DNA from 4 places in the Ruegeria sp. CE12 genome. Region 3 is predicted to be linked to each of the others. Evidence: riboswitches for the same ligand, from Rfam matches in the RefSeq annotation. Region 3 holds a riboswitch; each other region holds the start of a gene.

The links. A riboswitch is a leader RNA that binds a small molecule or an ion and turns the genes downstream of it on or off. The one in region 3 is predicted to bind cobalamin.
Region 1: linked by a shared signal. The riboswitch ahead of ACR0IO_RS05070 (CbtB domain-containing protein) and the one ahead of ACR0IO_RS09050 ((2Fe-2S) ferredoxin domain-containing protein) in region 3 are both predicted to bind cobalamin.
Region 2: linked by a shared signal. The riboswitch ahead of ACR0IO_RS05140 (DUF1636 family protein) and the one ahead of ACR0IO_RS09050 ((2Fe-2S) ferredoxin domain-containing protein) in region 3 are both predicted to bind cobalamin.
Region 4: linked by a shared signal. The riboswitch ahead of ACR0IO_RS12560 (DUF1636 family protein) and the one ahead of ACR0IO_RS09050 ((2Fe-2S) ferredoxin domain-containing protein) in region 3 are both predicted to bind cobalamin.

What each region holds. Positions count from the first base shown of each region.
Region 1 covers NZ_JBQFRS010000002.1:51,434-55,868, reverse strand. The annotation lists gene ACR0IO_RS05085 (cobyrinic acid a,c-diamide synthase CobB) at 1-969, shown strand, start outside; gene cobA (uroporphyrinogen-III C-methyltransferase) at 966-1,694, shown strand; gene cobF (precorrin-6A synthase (deacetylating)) at 1,687-2,430, shown strand; cobalamin riboswitch at 2,475-2,680, shown strand; gene ACR0IO_RS05070 (CbtB domain-containing protein) at 2,717-2,887, shown strand; gene ACR0IO_RS05065 (CbtA family protein) at 2,892-3,590, shown strand; gene ACR0IO_RS05060 (hypothetical protein) at 3,655-4,149, shown strand; gene ACR0IO_RS05055 (DUF1636 family protein) at 4,146-4,435, opposite strand, start outside.
Region 2 covers NZ_JBQFRS010000002.1:64,553-68,987, forward strand. The annotation lists gene cobN (cobaltochelatase subunit CobN) at 1-1,265, opposite strand, end outside; gene cobW (cobalamin biosynthesis protein CobW) at 1,269-2,324, opposite strand; gene ACR0IO_RS05140 (DUF1636 family protein) at 2,321-2,710, opposite strand; cobalamin riboswitch at 2,781-2,990, opposite strand; gene ACR0IO_RS05145 (LysR substrate-binding domain-containing protein) at 3,063-3,947, opposite strand; gene ACR0IO_RS05150 (NAD(P)-dependent oxidoreductase) at 4,064-4,435, shown strand, end outside.
Region 3 covers NZ_JBQFRS010000003.1:77,050-81,484, reverse strand. The annotation lists gene nrdE (class 1b ribonucleoside-diphosphate reductase subunit alpha) at 1-1,352, opposite strand, end outside; gene nrdI (class Ib ribonucleoside-diphosphate reductase assembly flavoprotein NrdI) at 1,334-1,747, opposite strand; gene nrdH (glutaredoxin-like protein NrdH) at 1,763-1,984, opposite strand; cobalamin riboswitch at 2,067-2,258, opposite strand; cobalamin riboswitch at 2,384-2,589, shown strand; gene ACR0IO_RS09050 ((2Fe-2S) ferredoxin domain-containing protein) at 2,678-3,397, shown strand; gene ACR0IO_RS09045 (ABC transporter substrate-binding protein) at 3,384-4,316, shown strand; gene ACR0IO_RS09040 (FecCD family ABC transporter permease) at 4,317-4,435, shown strand, end outside.
Region 4 covers NZ_JBQFRS010000004.1:333,737-338,171, reverse strand. The annotation lists gene ACR0IO_RS12575 (FecCD family ABC transporter permease) at 1-108, opposite strand, end outside; gene ACR0IO_RS12570 (ABC transporter substrate-binding protein) at 110-1,060, opposite strand; gene ACR0IO_RS12565 (ABC transporter ATP-binding protein) at 1,073-1,849, opposite strand; gene ACR0IO_RS12560 (DUF1636 family protein) at 1,846-2,202, opposite strand; cobalamin riboswitch at 2,444-2,650, opposite strand; gene ACR0IO_RS12555 (hypothetical protein) at 2,710-3,213, opposite strand; gene ACR0IO_RS12550 (hypothetical protein) at 3,210-3,431, opposite strand; gene ACR0IO_RS12545 (alkyl/aryl-sulfatase) at 3,646-4,435, opposite strand, start outside.

The sequences.
Region 1 (4,435 bases), on a different contig from region 3:
TGGCCTGTCGTATTGGTGCTGGATGTTGGTGGTCAGGCGCAATCCGCGGCAGCCACGGCGCTGGGGTTCCGAATGTATAATCCGGACCTTCCTTTTGCCGGTGTGATCCTAAACCGTTGCGCGAGCCCGCGGCATGAACGCCTGACACGTCTGGGTATGGAGCGTGCGGGTCTGCCGGTGTTGGGTGTGTTGCCGCGTCGGGGTGATCTAACTTTGCCAGAGCGGCACCTTGGATTGATACAAGCGGTCGAGCACCCTGATCTGGAAAGCGCGATTGCCGGATACGCGGCCTTTCTGCGTGAACATGTGGATCTGGATGCGATCAGGGAGGCTGCCTCCTCAGGCCCCAATGGGCCATCTCCGACCGCGCTGCCGCGCCCCCCGGCCCAAAGGATTGCGCTGGCCAAGGACGAAGCATTTTCCTTTACCTATCCGCACCTTCTCAAAGGTTGGCGTGCTGCGGGTGCTGAAATCCTGCCATTCTCGCCGTTGGCCAATGAAGCGCCTGCCGACGATGCAGATCTTGTCTGGCTTCCAGGAGGTTATCCTGAGTTGCATGCCGGCACTCTGGCAGTCGCTGACACTTTCCAGACTGGTCTACGCAAGCACGCGGAAACCCGTCCAGTACATGGTGAATGCGGTGGATACATGGCTTTGGGGGACGTGCTGATCGACAAGGAAGGTACGCCACACAAAATGGCGGGACTACTCGGTCTTGTGACCTCCTATGAGAAGCGCAAATTCAACCTCGGGTATCGCAAAGCCGAGTTGTTGGCAAAGATGCCCGGTTTCGCGGTTGGTACAGCGCTTCGCGGGCACGAGTTCCATTATTCGTCTATTGTCGAACAGCCCGATGCCCCTCTTGCGCGAGTCTTTGACGCAGAAGGTGCGGAAGGACCGCAGACAGGATCAGTTCGGGGCAACGTCACCGGCACATTCTTTCATCTGATCGCAGAGGCCTCAGCATGAGCGGTTTCGTTTCGTTCATTGGCTCAGGCCCCGGAGATCCGGAACTACTGACGCTCAAGGCCGTTGACCGGATGCAAAAGGCCGATGCGGTTTTGTTCGACGATCTCAGTAGCGGACCTATTCTTACCCACGCCCGCGAGGACGCAGATTTGGTGGGTGTAGGAAAGCGTGCTGGTCGCCCCTCACCCAAGCAGGATCATGTGAGCCGTCTGCTGGTCGACTATGCACAAACCGGTGCCCATGTCGTTCGCCTGAAATCAGGTGACGGAGGTATGTTCGGTCGGCTTGAAGAAGAACTGGTCGCGCTGAAGGCGGCGGGGATCGAGTATGAAATCATCCCCGGAATTCCATCTGCCGTCGCCGCCGCGGCAGCCGCAGGCATTCCGCTGACCCGCCGCCTGACAGCTCGCCGTGTACAATTTGTCACCGGCCACGATGTCAGCGGCAAACTGCCCGAAGATTTGAACCTGCCGGCGTTGGCGGATTCGGGGGCGACCACAGTTGTTTTCATGGGCAAACGCACTTTCCCGCTACTTGTTGAGGCGCTGCAAGCACATGGTCTGCCTTTGGACACGCCCGCGCTGATGGCAGAATCTGTCTCGACACCCGATCAGTCGCTGCACCGCTCGACCATCGGAGCGTTGTCGGAACGGCTGCAGTCTGAAATCGGAACAGCCCCGGCACTGATACTCTATGGACCGCTGGCGGAGTTCGATAATGTATGAACTGAGCCTGATAGGGATCGGTACAGGCAATCCGGATCACGTGACATTTCAGGGTGCCGAGGCTATTCGTGCAGCTGATCTGATCCTGATCCCGCGCAAGGGTGAGAACAAGGCAGATCTTGCCGGCGTACGTGAGAAGATCATTTCTCAAGTCACTGAAGCGGCTCCGCAAATCGCCTATTTCGACATCCCCACGCGTAGGGCCGATGATGGCTATCTACGTGGGGTGGATGAATGGCATGATGCAATAGCACTGCGCTGGCAGGAAGCGATCGCATCCCATCCTGATGCACAATACGTGGCCCTACTAATCTGGGGCGATCCCTCACTTTATGACAGCTCGCTGCGAATCGCTGCGCGTCTCTCACCGCAACCGATCAAACGGGTGATTCCCGGTATCACGGCCCTGCAGGCCCTGACCGCAGCACATGGGATTCCGATCAACGATATCGGCGCACCTTATGTCGTTACAACCGGTCGCCGTATCCGGGACGAGGGTTGGCCTGAGGCTGCTTCAACCGTCGCAGTGATGCTGGACGGCGAATGTTCGTTCCAGAGCCTTGATATGGCAAATTATGACATCTGGTGGGGCGCTTACGTCGGTATGGAAGAAGAAATCCTGATCAACGGAAACTTGTCCGAAGTTTGTGATGAGATTCTCTCAACTCGTGCACAGGCAAGGGCTGATCATGGCTGGATCATGGACATCTACGTTCTGAAAAAGCGTGTGAATTGACGCAAAACGTCGCAAATGGCGATTGCGCAAACCTGTGCTTCGCGGCTAAATGACCGGGTCTGGTCCTGCCGGAGACATCCGGATGCTAAGAGGGAATGTGGTGCGACTTCGTCTGAGGTCAAAGCCAAAGCCGCCCCCGCGACTGTAAGCGGTGAGCCCCTGTTCAACCAGCCACTCCCGAATTCGGGGGGAAGGCGAACAGAGGCACCGACCCGCGAGCCAGGAGACCTGCCAGGCGAACGTAGAAACACCAGCCGTCGGGTGCGACGGCACTGGAGGACAAGAAATGACGACACAAACTCAAACAGCATCTGCTGCAAAGACAGGCTTTCTGCCGGTAATGTTCGCAGTGGTTCTGGGCCTGGGTATCATCACCCTGACCGGCCATGTTCAGGCATCTGGCTTGCATGACGCGGCACATGACGTGCGCCACGCAACCGGTTTCCCCTGCCACTAAGCAGATGTTCAGTCGCATTTTGACCAGCGCGTTGTTCGCTGGTGCTGCAGCGGGGCTGATTGCCGCCTTGCTGCAGCTTGTATTTGTGCAACCCGTTCTGTTGCACGCCGAGCTCTATGAGTCCGGTGAACTGGTGCATTTCGGCGGAGAAGCTGTCACGGCCCATCCCGAGCTACCGGGCATGTTCTCTGAGCTGACACGCGACGCGCTGAGCGTCATCTTCACCATGCTCACCTATACCGGTTACGCACTGGTTCTGGTTGCCCTTATGTCTGTGGCCGAAGGTCAGGGTCACAAGATCGATGGTCGCACAGGTGTTCTGTGGGGTCTGGCGGGCTTTATCGCGGTTCACTTTGCACCCGGCTTTAGCCTGGCACCCGAAGTTCCTGGCGTTGCTGCTGCAGATGTTTACGCACGGCAAGTCTGGTGGTTCGCCACCGTCGCGGCTGCGGCGGTTGCCATGTGGCTGATTGCGTTTGGTGGCAACATCATCAGCTACGTGATTGCGGCAGCGTTGCTCGTTGCTCCACATCTGATCGGCGCACCCGAACCGGATGTCTTCACCGGACCGGTCCCAACCGAAATCGGTGCTCTGTTTGCCGCACGTGCCTTTGGCATCGGCCTTGTCGCATGGGTTCTGGTTGGCGCATTTGCCGGTTACTTCTGGCAAAGCGAAGGCAAACGCGCCGAAGCGGCAGCCTGATACCCCAATATGTCATCCCGCCGGGCCCCGCCCGGCGGGTTCTTTTTTGGCTCAAGGAACAGAAATGGCACGTTCACTTGCCCTCTTTGCAATTGGTCTGGTCTTCGGCGGAGGCGCTGGTTTCGTTCTCGCCGCGGCCAATGGCGTCACATTTGACGGCCACGACCATGCGGACCCCAATCAACATGGCGGTTCTCATGCCGAAGCCATGGCGCATGATCACTCGACCGCCATCAACCTGCCTGCCGGTCAGGATGCGCCCGGTCTGGAAATTGCGGTAACGCAGGACCCAATGGCCGGATGGAACCTGCACGTCATGCCTCAGAACTTTCGGTTTGCGCCCGAAAACGCCTCTGCTGCGGACAATCCCGGTGAAGGTCACGCGCATGTCTATGTGAATGGCACGAAACTCGCCCGCCTTTATGGCAACTGGATGCACATCTCCGATCTGCCCAAGGGCGAGGTTGAGATTAAGGTATCGCTGAATGCCAACAGCCACAGCCCGCTGATGGTCGAAGATGTGCCGGTCAGTGCTTCGGTAACTGTACAGGTGGACTAAAGCGCCGGAATACGCGCCCGCAAACACAAGCGAAGCCGTCCGCATGGTCGGGCGTCTTCGATCCAGCCAGCGGGGCTGTCCAGATACGCTCGACAAGTCGCAGCAATATCATCCGCATCTGCAACGATATCGATACCCGAAAAAACATATGACGCCATGCCTTCGCCCTGCAGGCCGATCGACGTTGGTTCGCTACATCCACTGAAACAGGCGTGTTCTGCGATTTCGATCTCCGCCGTAAGATCGATGCCAGTCAATGCCGCTTGTACGGCTTGCCGTTCGGCAT
Region 2 (4,435 bases), on a different contig from region 3:
GCGGGTGCAGTGTCATAGCCTTCATCCTGCAAATCGGCCAGCATCGCCTCGGCCGAGGCCAGTGCATCAAGGCCCACCGCATGGGCCATCTGCCAGTCCTTGCCGGGATAGGTGGACAGCACCAGAGCGGGCACTTGATCTGCTTTGGGCCGGTCATTCAGGTTCAACCAACCAGTTACACGGTCGATGATCGCTTCGATCCGTTCAGGTTCAGCCCGATGGGCAAAGCGAGAATACTCAAGGTGCGGGTCGTGTTTGCCGGGCTCTTTGAAAGAGGCGATACCGGCCGAGATACGTCCATCCACTTCGGGCAATACCACGTGCATGGCGAGGTCGGCAGGCGAAAGACCGCGTTCCGCCTCAGCCCATGCTTTGCGGCGCGAGGTCGCCAGAGCAACCTGAAACACTGGCACATTAGCAGCGTCCAAGGGAGATGTCCCCGACGCGCCTTTGCCCGAGAATGAAGTGGCATTGATGATTGCGGATGGGTTCAGGGCAACAACCTGTTCACGCAGCCAATCGGCGGCTGCGGGCGCTTTCAAAGATGGCGCGAACAGCCCAACCGCGTCCAGACCACGGTCTCGTAAGCTGCGGATCAAGGCTGCGATCGGCGCAGTGTCCGCCGAGGTCAGATAGGCCCGATAGAAGCTCACAAGGATGCGCTTCGCCCCGCCCGAGAAGGCCTTGTTTACCGGGATAACGCCGCGATCGGGGCACCAAGCTCCGCATTCTGGCAGGGTTTTTGCACCCATCACCGGCCCGGCATAAAGCCCCGCGGCCAGTGCCATCTGGGCCAGCGCAGCTTGCGCGGCCACTTCTCCACCGGTGTCACACAGATGCGCGAGTCGGCGCAGCGTCGAAACTGGTAGCGTTGAATAGTCGTCCAACCGCGTATCTTCACGCCCGTCAGCAGGCAACACAGCCAGCGCGATGCCTTTGGATTGTACCAGCGCCAGAACTTGCTGCAACCCGTAGGACCAATACGGCACGCCGCCGATCAATCGGATCAGGATGCCCTTCGCGCCCTCCAGCGTCTGTTCAACATAGGTATCAACTGACAAGGGGTGTTTCAGTGCGGTCAGGTTGGCCAGCCGCATCGTCGGCATCCGCCCCTCGGCACCGCCACCGCGATGCCAGCCTGCCGCGAAAGCGCCAAGGTCGCTGTCCGAGAAGGACAGCACCACCAGATCCGCTGGGCTCTGGCCCAGATCGGTCGGGGTTTCGGTTTCTTCTAACCCGTGGCTTTCGCGGAAGACGACATGCATAGCTTACTCGGCAGCCTCGGCTACACCTACGAGGATATCGCGGATCGCAGCCTCTTTGATGTCGTCATGCTCGGCAATCACGACCAGACGCGAGCGGCGCTCCTCGCCGGGTTCCCATGGTCGGTCGTATTGGTGACGCACACGCGCACCTACAGCCTGCACCAGCAGACGCATCGGTTTGCCCTGAACGGCAGCATAGCCTTTGACACGCAGGATGTTCAGCTCGTTCGCTAGACGTTCGATATTGGCGACCAGTTGAACCGGGTCGGTCTGTTCTGGCAACTCGACAATGATGCTTTCGAAATCGTCATGCTCGTGGTCGTGATGGCCGTCGTGATGCGACGGGCGAGCCTCCATGTCATCTTCGGCTGCGGCTTCAAGACCCAGCACGACTCGCACGTCGACAGCACCTTCGGCAACTTCGACGACGGGGAGGGGACGCGGAGCTTCGGCGGCGATGATTTCTTTGGCCTTCGCCACACCTTCGCGGCCAGCCAGATCGGGCTTGGTCAGCAGGACGATATCCGCGCAGGAAATCTGATCCTCAAACACCTCAGACAGCGGCGTTTCGTGGTCGATCGAGTCATCGGCTAGGCGCTGGGCGTCCACCGCCTCAACGTTCGGAGCAAACCGACCGGCCGCGACGGCCTCGGCATCGGCCAGAGCGATCACGCCGTCGACGGTGATTTTCGAGCGAATATCGGGCCAGTCGAACGCTTTCAGCAGCGGCTTGGGCAGGGCGAGGCCGGAGGTTTCGATCAGGATGTGATCGGGGCGCGGTTCCAGCGCCATCAGCGCCTGGATGGTGGGGATGAAATCATCGGCCACGGTGCAGCAGATGCAGCCATTGGCCAGTTCCATGATGTTTTCCGCCGGGCAATCGGGAATGGCGCAGGATTTCAGGATGTCGCCATCGACGCCAACGTCACCGAATTCATTGACAACAACGGCCAGACGTTTGCCCTGCGGGTTCTGCATCAGGTGCTTGACCAGTGTGGTTTTGCCCGAGCCCAGAAAGCCGGTGATTACAGTAACGGGAAGTTTTTCGAGGTTGCTCATTTCAGGGCTCCAATCGGGGGAATGCGGGCCGCACAGTTTTTGCGGAAATGTTCAGGGCGCTCACGCCATTTCACAAGGCCGTCTTCGGTGGCGAGATATTTGGTGACGCCTTCGACGATGGTCTCGACGTGGTCGGTTTCGTTGAGGTTCTCATACACAAAGGTCCAGCGGGATGGTCCGCCACGCAGTACGATCGAACACCCCTGATCGCAGTTCGAAAGGCATTCAACGGCCTTAAGATCAATGCCATCTGGCAGCTCGGCCTCGGTCAGCGCTTTATGCAATAATGTGCCGGGGCGCTGGTCATCTTCCTCGACAGGAAGGCCACGCCGGCAGGTGGTGCAGACCAGCAGTTCAACTGGTGTCGTCTCGGTCACGTCTCTCATCCCCCCTTCACGGTTTTCGGGGGACGGGGTATGCGCGGGCCTTGGCCCGACACCGGAACACCCCGTCCGGTCTGGTCTTCGGGCGTTGGCAGGTCTCCCGGCTTGCGGATGTCAGAGGTATCCTCTGGCAGGTGTCCTGCCTTCCCGGCCTGCAGGCCAGTGGCTTTGGGCACCTTCTCCGGTCACGGTCGCGGGGGCGGCTGCATTTGACGGCATTCCATACCGCTGATGCATTCCCTTTTCATCTGCTTGCACAGACACCAACGAAAGGGACATGCGGCAAGCAAAGGGGCGTTGTCAAGCGAATGGAGGCGCTCTCAGATCACCGGGATGGAAAAGCGACTTGCAGTGGTCAGTCAGCGGCATCCGCTTTGATCCGTTCTTGCAACCAGGTCTCAAAGAGGCGGGCAGAGGCCGTCGGGCGGGGCGCGCCATCTGAGCGGATCAGGTAATGGGACTGAGCAAAGGGAATCGGTGGTCCGGCGATCTGCAAGGGCGCACCCTGCGCAATCGCATTCCGGGCAAAGCGTTCAAGGATTGTGGCGTAGCCTGCCCCCGCCATCACAAGTTGCAACGCGGTGACCGTGGTATCTGCCGAATACTGAGACTGAAGTTCAGGCTGGTGAATGCCATGTGCCTCAAAGTATCGCGCCCAGTTGTCTTCATACCCAAGGATATGGATCAGAGGACTTTCACGGAACTCTGCCTTGCTTGGCGCTGTGGTGCCGGATCTGCAAACCGGAACAAGGCATTCATCCGAAAGCTTCTCTGCCCTGAGCCCCGGCCAGTCGCCATAGCCCAGCCGAATATCGATATCCACATCGCTAGAACCCATGGTGTCATTCCAGATGTGAGTCACCAATCGCACAGGGATATCGGGATGTTGGCTGGTGAATTCAGGTAGTTCGGCAGCCAGCCAATAAGTCATGGTTGAAATTGCCGCGCGAATGGTCAGCGTCTGCTGAGACGCTGGGCCAAACAAACTGTTGGTCGAAAGGGTTATGTCAGACAGAGCGCGCCGAACGGTCAAAGCATAGGATTGGCCAAGCTCGGTCAATTCCAGTCGTCTTGCCTGTCGAGTGAAAAGAGGTTGGCCCAACTCGGCTTCCAATGAGCGGATATGCAGGGATACCGCGGTTTGTGTCAGACCCAGTTCTTGCGCGGTTGCGGTGAAATTCAGATGCCGAGCGGCAGCTTCGAAACTACGCAGCCAGGAAGGGTTTGGTAAACGATCCATTTATCACCAAAAATTTTTGCCCATAAGATCGATTATTATTCGTTTCATTTGTGGGTTATCAAGGTGAATACTCCGCGTGAAAACGGTTCGGGCATAGCCCACAGGGAGGATTCGCAATGAAGGTTGGATTTATCGGTCTGGGGAATGTGGGGGGTAAGCTCTCGGGTTCGTTGCTGCGTAACGGGGTTGATTTGACAGTTCATGATCTGAACCCGGATCTGGTTGCTGAATTTGTTGCGCAGGGTGCCAAGGCTGCTGAAGGTCCGGCGCAACTGATGCGGGATTGTGATGCGGTTATCACCTGCTTGCCATCCCCTGCGGCATCGGATGCCGTGATGCAGGAAATGCTGCCAGAGGTTGGTCCGGGCAAGATCTGGATGGAGATGTCCACCACTGATGAGGCCGAGGTGAAACGGTTGGGTGCCATGGTGATCGAACGCGGTGGCGCCGCAGTAGATTGCCCTGTTTCCGGGGGATGCCATCGTGCA
Region 3 (4,435 bases):
GACGGTACCGAGTCAATTGCCGACATCTCGGACACCGCCGTCAGCGCCCGGATCGCGGCTCCGACGGTACGACCCAGATCGCCGCCATCCATCGCTTTGGCGATGTTCAGCGAACCGAGATTGCACGAGATATCCGTCCCCAGATAGGAGTAGCTGAGGTCATCGTTGAACTCGGACGCCTCATTGACCTGCAGAATCTCTGAGCACAGGTTCGACATGTTGATCCGGCCCGCGATAGGGTTCATCCGGTTCACCGTGTCTTCGAACATCACGTAGGGGTAACCGGATTCGAACTGAATCTCAGCAATGGTCTGGAAGAATTCCCGCGCGTTGACTTTGGATTTACGGATTCGCTTGTCATCGACCATCTCGTGATACTTCTCGGTCACCGAGATTTCCGAGAGCGGCACGCCATAGACCTTTTCCACGTCATGGGGCGAGAACAGGTACATATCGGCGTTCTTCTTCGCCAGTTCGAAAGTGATGTCAGGGATCACCACGCCAAGGCTCAGCGTCTTGATGCGGATTTTCTCGTCCGCGTTTTCGCGCTTGGTGTCGAGGAAGCGCATGATGTCCGGGTGATGCGCGTTCAGATAGACGGCCCCAGCGCCCTGACGCGCGCCCAGCTGGTTGGCGTAGGAGAAACTATCTTCCAGAAGTTTCATCACCGGTATTACGCCCGAGGACTGGTTTTCAATGCCCTTAATCGGCGCGCCATGTTCGCGAATGTTTGTCAGCAGCAGCGCAACACCTCCGCCGCGCTTGGACAGTTGCAGGGCCGAGTTGATGCCGCGACCGATGCTCTCCATGTTGTCCTCAAGCCGCAGCAGGAAGCATGAAATCAGCTCACCACGTGAGGCTTTGCCTGCGTTCAGGAAAGTCGGTGTGGCAGGTTGGAAGCGGCCTTCGAGGATCTCTTCCATGAAAGACATGGCCAGCGCCTCATCTCCGCGCGCCAGCGCCAGAGCGGTCATGACGACGCGGTCTTCGTAGCGTTCAAGATAGCGCTGCCCATCTCGGGTTTTCAGCGTGTACGAAGTGTAATACTTGAACGCGCCCAGAAAGGTCGGGAAACGGAACTTCTTGGCATAGGCCGCATCCCAGATCTTGCGCATGAAGTTCTTGGAATACTGGTCCAGCACGGCCTCTTCATAGTAGCCTTCGGACACCAGGTATCCCAGCTTTTCGTCCAGCGAATGGAAGAACACGGTATTCTGGTTCACGTGCTGCAGGAAATACTGCCGCGCGGCCATGCGGTCCGCGTCAAAGCGGATCTTCCCCTCACCATCATAGAGGTTCAGCATCGCGTTCAGCGCGTGATAGTCCTGCTCGTTTACGCTGCTGTCGAGCATTGGTGTCTCCCTAATTTTTCCAGCCCTGCGCGGACGCGGGCGATGTCTGTGTCAGTGCCCGCCAGCTCGAACGAATACAGCAGCGGCACTTTGCATTTCTGGGCGATGATGCGACCAGCCAAGGCGTATGTCGCACCAAAGTTACGGTTGCCTGTACCGATCACCCCGATGATCCCGGCGCGGCGGGCCGGGTCGTTCAAAAAGCGGATCACCTGTTTCGGAACCGCCCCGCGTCCTTCGCCGTCGGAATAGGTCGGGCAGATCAGAACATAAGGATCTTCAGGGTCCGGCAGCGGGTCCATCCCAGTTGGAATGCGGAAAGAGGTCAGGCCCAGCCGCGAGATAAAGCGGTGGGTGTTTCCGGATTTCGATGAGAAATAGACCAGCGCCGGGATCGGCGCAGTCATAGATCAAACCAGTTGGGCGATCATGTCCGGGCGAAAGCCCGACCAGTGGTCACTGCCGGCCACAACGACTGGTGCCTGGCGATAGCCCAGCTCGGTCACATGGGTCATGGCGCTGTCGTCCTGCGTCAGGTCCACGACATCATAATTGATGCCTTTTGCATCCAGCGCTCGGGTGGTCGCGGTGCATTGTACGCAGGCGGGTTTGGAATATACGGTAATGCTCATTTATCCTCTGTCCTTTTAATCAAAGCCGAGGACGCCATGGGCAAACAGGCCCGTCAAACGCCCCCGAACCCTCCGTTCGTGGTTATCATTCGAGCTTGCGGCAGGTCTCCTGGCTCGCGGATCATCGTTCGGTCTGGCCTTCCCAAAAGCGTGCTTTCAGTGGCGTGTTCAGCCGAACTCTCCGCTCACAGTTGCGGGGGCAGCGCCGGTTTTTCACCGGTTTCCCTCTTAGCTTTCGACAGGAATCGAAAGAACCGAAGCAACACTATATTGGGTTTCACCAGGGCAAGTTGTCAATATATAGAGTGAAGTGTGGCGAACTTCTTTGTCCGCTCGTGCAGGTTCTGGCAAAATACCAGCGATCAGCAAGCACGTACTCTTGTCGAATCAACTTTGCTTGTGTTTTTTCGCCGTGATGGTTCCTTGAGGTGATTGCCGCAAGGATAAAAGGGAATTCGGTGCGGACGTTTGTCCAAATCCGAAACTGCCCCCGCAACTGTAAGCGGTGAGCAACCCGTCAGAGCCACTGGATCGCCCAAGATCCGGGAAGGGACGGCAAGCTTTGATCCGCAAGTCAGGAGACCTGCCATCATCTGGATGTAACCAACCGGGCGGAGGGCCCGAGGAGGATGAGATGATGGATATCTTCGGGCCAGTGCATTGTGCCGACCTGCCTCCTGTTTCGGGGCAGAGATGGACGCATTTATCTATTTGATTTCGGCAAATTACGTCAGCCAATCCCGGTTCTGCCACCTTGCAAACGCTCTGATTGAGGCCGCGCCTACAGAAGCCCGCGCTGTCAGGTTGGAGGCATCCGGTGATGGGCTTTGGCATGCTCTAGATGATCTCACGGAGCAGGGAGCCAAGCGCATCGAGTTGCGTCCAATTGGCTTGCCGTTTTCCCAGAGCCTCGAAAACTGGTTGCCAAATGCGGCAGCAAGCTGGTTGCACAGGCGGACAAAAAACACACCCAAGCTGTTCTTCGCCAAACCGCTGCAAATGGATTCAGACGTCATTCGGGCTGCCGCAAATGCAGATGTTCTGCTGAAACCGATTAGGCCGAAACCTTCCGGTGAGCTCGGCAAAGGGTGGGACAGCCCTCCTGCCTTTCGCCACCATCTACTCGTTTGTGCAGGCCCGCGATGTCACCTGAAAGACGCCCCCAATCTGGTGGATGCGCTCAAAAAAGAAATCGGCCATGCAGGTAAAAGTTCTGAATGTCTGGTGACCACAACCGGCTGCCTGTTTCCCAGTAATGCCGGGCCAGTGATCGTCCACTATCCACACGGCGATTGGTATCGCGTGGAGAGCCTGGACGACATCCGGACCTTTGTTTCTCAGGCGCTTTGCGCCGGAACCACTCCTCGATCACTGCTTATTCATCAAACAGGAGATACCCATGAACCTGCTTAAATTCATCATGCCGCTTGGATTTGTCGCGGCTACAGCCCAGGCCGATCCGGTCACCGTACAAAGCTGCGGGATCGATTACACCTTCGACAAGGCGCCAACACGGGCGATTACCCTGAACCAGCAAGCGACCGAAGTGATGCTGGCGCTTGGGCTTGAAGGTTCGATGGTTGGTACCGCTTATCTGGACGATGAAATGCCAGCCCAGTGGAAAGCGGCGTTTGAGTCCGTCCCGGTCCTGGCCGAGAAATACCCGGCTGGAGAGGTGGTACTGGCCAATGAGCCGGATTTTCTGTTCGCGGGTTTTGGGTCCGCATTTTCCGAAGACAATCTTGGATCAGCGCAGAAATGGCATGATCTGGCAATCGGTACCTACCTGGTTGACGCATCCTGCAAGGAAGCGCATCCGAAGGATGTACCTTTGACCATCGAACCGATCCTGAACGACATCGAAAAGATCGGGCAGATTTTCGATGTTGAAGATCGCGCGGGCAAGCTGATCGCTGAGACCCGTGTGCGTATCGAGGCGGTTCAGACTGACCCGGAAGGGGCTGGCCGTACGGCGTTTATCTACGACAGTGGCGATGAGACACCTTACTCGATCGGTTGCTGCGGAGGGCCTGCTTTGGTCGCAAGAACCGCCGGGCTGAAAAGCATCAGTGACGATGTCGAAGGCACATGGGTCGATCTGGCATGGGAACGCGTGGTCGAGGCAGACCCCGATGTGATCCTGCTGATCGACGCGGGCTGGTCTTCGGCGGACGAAAAGCGTGCTTATATGGAAAGCGATCCGGTCTTGTCCGAATTGACCGCTGTTAAAGAGGGTCGCTTCGTCACAGTTCCGTTCTCTGAAACCCTTCTCGGGATGCGTTTTGCCGATGGTGTTGAGAACCTGAACGCCCAACTGGCGGAACTCGAGTAAATGCAATCCCGGTTCCTGGTCCTGTTTCCCACGGCTATGGTCGTAATGGTGCTTGTCGCCATTGCGGGCATTCTGTGGGGGACAGCCGACATAAGCTGGTCGGATCGTGTAGCCATTCT
Region 4 (4,435 bases), on a different contig from region 3:
CAGGACGTCCGCAACAGGGATCGGCGTGGTGCCATAGATTGTCGACACCAGCAAAAGGGCGACCAGAACGGCCGCCCCCAGCAGTGTTGTCCGGCCCAACGGGCCCATATCAGTTGATCTCGGCGTGCATTTCGCGCGCCATTTTCTCGATCGCTTCGATGTTTGCCGGTCCAGGTGTCAGCTCTTCGTAGCGCAGACCGATCCAGCGTTCATTCTTGACTGCGTCGGTCTGGGACATCACCGGATGCTCTTGCAGGAATTTGAAGGTATCCGCAGCGCCGTTGCCGGTCTGGTAGTCCAGCAGAACCAGGAATTCAGGGTTCGTGGCGGCGACGGCCTCCCACGAGGTGCGGCCCCAGCTGGTGTCCAGATCATGGGTTACGTTTTCGCCACCAGCGGCGGTGATCATCGCGTCAGGGATTGCGAACTTGCCCGCGGTAAAAGGCGCATCAGCCGGACCATCCAGCAGGAAGACGCGTGGTTTCGCCAGATCTGCGGTTTTGGCTTCGATGGCGGACAGCTGGCCCTTCCAGCCATCGACCAGAGCTTCGGCTTTGTCCTCAACATGCATGACTTTGCCCAGACGCAGAACGTCATCGAACAACAGGTCCATGCTGGCTTCGGGGCGGTCCTTGTTCAGGTGTACGCAGCTTTCGGTCAGGACCATGGTCTTGATACCGAACGGGGCCAGCGTGTCCGGAGTGACTTCGCCGCCGGGCTTCATGCCATAATACCACCCGGCAAAGAACAGATCGGGTTCTACCGCTACCAGATTTTCGACAGTGGGGTATTTCGGCGCCAGCTCGGGGATGTCACCGCGCAGCGTGTCGAATTCCGGGCTGGTCTTGTACCATCCGGTGATACCGGTCAGACCAACGATCTTGTCCTGCAGGCCAAGCGCAAAGGCCATGTCGGTCATGTTCATGTCGTGTACGACCAACCGTTCGGGCGTTGAGTCAAAAACAAGCGGTTCGCCGCAATTGTCTACGGTGACCTCATGTGCGGCCGCACTGGTGGCGAGGCCGATGATCAGCGCCACGGGCCAGAGTTTCAGGTTCATGGAAAGCTCCTGTCAGTTTGTAAGCTTGGTTTTTCGGATGTCGAGTGCGGGGATCACCCGGTCTTCGTGTTGAAAACACAGGTATTCGACGCCAAAGGTTTCGCGCACGCGCTGTGGCGTCAGGATGTTGCTGACCGGTCCAAAACCCGTCAGTCGGGTGGATTTCATCAACGCAACATGGGTGGCGAATTCTGGTATCATGACCAGGTCGTGGACGATCATGACCACGGTGATACCAAGATCGGCGACCAGCGAGAGCATGCGCCCCTTGGCGTCGGGATCCAGATGGTTGGTGGGTTCGTCCAGAAACAGCAGCGACGGGTTTTGGGCCAAAGCGCGCGCAATATGCGCGCGCTGACGCTCGCCTCCGGACAGGGTCGACATCTGCTTGCCTGCCAGATGATGCAGCTCGGTCAGGTCAAATATCCTGTCCAATGCCTGTTTATGTTCATCTGCAGATCGGTCGCCTTTGATGGGAATCTGCCCCAAGGCAACGTAATCTCTCAGTCGTAACCGTCCATCGGGCAACTCTTGTTGGCTTACAACAGCGATGGTCCGGGCGCGATCCTGAGGCGATAGCGATCGCAGGCTTTGACCGCGTATCAGTACATCCCCGAGCGCGATGGTTTCGACACCACATAGCAAGTTCAGCAGGGTGGTTTTGCCTGCGCCGTTCGGGCCTGCGATGGCCAGTACTGATCCCTCGTCCAGATCAAAGGACACACCCTGCAGCAGCACATCACCGTTCAATGCATAATACTCGAGATTTTCGGCAACCAGAAATGTCATGCCTGACCTCCAGACAAGATGCGCGGCATGCGCGACAAGGTTTTGGTGTAAAGGGCAGAGGGTCTGTCCGTAGCATTGGTCCAGCCGTCAGCGCTGTCCTGATATTGCCAGGCAAACGCGGCCAGCGCTTCAATGTCCTGCGCTGAACTAATGCGACCGAACAGGTATTGCGCTTTGTCCGCTGCCTGAAAGCCAACAGTCGTAGGATGTGAACAGCCAGCCATGCAGGAAACCCCTCGGATGGCGAAGCAGGACGGAAGCTTATCCGCAATCGCCGCTCGAAGCGCATCGGCACTGTCCGAGCCCTGACAGGTCTCGCAAATCAACAGGAAATGATCAGAGTTTTCTGGCATTACGCGCTCCACTTACTGTCAATCTGAATAATTAGCAATGTAATAACGTAACATAAAATTCACTGCAGGGCGTGTTTGCGAAGCGCCACCGTTGCCAATTCTGAAAACACAAAACGAAGGGTTCAGTTGCTTCCGGCATGGTCCGCTCCACTTGTTGCCAAGTGCGGACAGAAGGTGCCGTTTATGTACACACGCAGATTACGCGCCATCAAAGCCTCCTTCCAGGACGCCCCGCCCCGGGTTGGTTAAACATCTGATGGCAGGTCTCCTGACTTGCGGGTCTATGCTTGGCCAACCTTCCCGGCCTTTGGGCCAGTGGTCTTTTGGCTTCGCTCTCCGCCTACAGTTGCGGGGGCAGTCACGGCATTGGTACGCAGAACGCACCGCACCGTATTCCCATTTTCATCCCTCGGGCAAACCGTCGGGAACCATCTCGTGTCAGCTAGTCTGGTGTCGATAGCGTTGTCAAGCGCCAGCTGAAGGCTTGGTCAACGCGGGGATAGGTTTTTACTTCACGGCCCGAAGCATCGGCCGACGGGAGGTGTCGCCGCGTCTGTCGTTACCGGTCGGAAAGCGATTGGCAAGCGTCAGACCAGCCTGAATCAGATGGGCATCCGGATAGCCGCCGGTAACAAGGTTGACGGCATCGCGCGCTTCGGGCGTGTTGTCGCGCCGCATGTGATGCAGCATCTTCATCAGCGCAAGCTCATCGCATGTCAGTGACCCACGCTGTTCAAGGCAAAGCGGGTCGTTGAAGGCCAACCCCGCCGGGCGGCAATGCAACGTGACCTTGACGATTTTATAGATCAGATGAGCGATGTTCAGGCCCTGATCAACGCCCCAGCGTTCGATGGCCGTGGAATAGGCGTGTTGCCACGATTGCGTATCGGAATCGGCAAAACTGAGGATGAAGTGTCGCATAACAGGCAACAGTCCCAGCTCAAAATCATCGAAGTCTGGTCTGCCCGCAGCTGGTCTGTCGCCGTTTGATCCATAGACTGAAAAGCTCATGCGCGCTTCCTTTCAGAATTTGGGGAATGCGCCGACAGGCTGAGCACGTTTTCTGGCAGCTCATCTGCGGTCAGCTCTGTTTCCGGGCGGGGTGCGGTGGCATGTGCAGGGAACCGCAGGTCGGCTTCGATGGCCTCGCGGAGTTTCGGTTTCAATGCACATCCATGTCGGCTGGCAACAGCATCCATGGCCAGCAGGTCAGCAAGCGATTTTGTCATTATCTGGTTGTCTCTTGGTCAGCGTCGGGCAGGGCGGTGACCGGGCGTGAATCCAGAGAATCTGACTAGGTCGGTATTTAACTGACAAAAATAATCGGGAAAAGCAATGAGGAAAAGACGGACCGGTTGCGACGGCCCGTCTTCCGGCGGGAAAACCCGCCTTCCAAGGCGAAAGCCAACCCTGCGAACCCGAGTCAGCTAACTGATGGGGTTATCAGCCGCCGTTGGAATTCGCGAGCGCAGGCTGGGCAAAGTCGTTTGCCTCAGGGGTAAGATCCTGCGCGCCGGTGCCCGGCATCAGTTCGAAGCCAAGATCGAACTGATCAAGTGTCGAGGCCAGTTGTGCTACGATCTCGGTATCGCCTTCAGATTTGGCGGTTCCATCTGCCAGCATGTCGGTCAGCTTACGTTCGCCGGTCATGACCTTTTCCAGATCAGCGCGGTTCAGGCTGATCGACAGGTCGGCGTTTTCCGCAGTCTGATCAACGATATGGGTCAGGGTGGCGTTGCTCATTTCAACCACAATGTTCTCATCGCGATCGGGAATCGACAGGTTGATGGTGAACTCCATGTTTGCCGCTTTTTCGCTGTTGACGCGGATGCCGAGGAAATCCAGCCACATGGTGGTTTGCATCGCCTTGATCGTATCCGGACCGGTGGTTTCGATGGTGGCACCCTGTGGGATACCGTTGCGCAGTTCATAGGCCGCGCCCAGGAATGAGTTGCGGACCGACGGGCTTTCCTTCTGGTACCCGATCTGCTCGAACGCGTCGGCCAGCAGGTCCTTGGCAGCCTGGTTCTGCGGTTCGGCATAAACCAGTTTGTTGAGGATCTCGGTCGCCTCCAAATACTTGCCGGCATCGACCAGTTCTTGCCCTTTCGCCATGATCGGTTCGGCACCGCCCATCATCTCGACAAACAACGGAGCACTGTCTTCAGGCGAAAGCGGTGTCAGCGTGGTCGGGTTAGCATCCCAATACCCCAGATAGCGGTTGATAACCGCG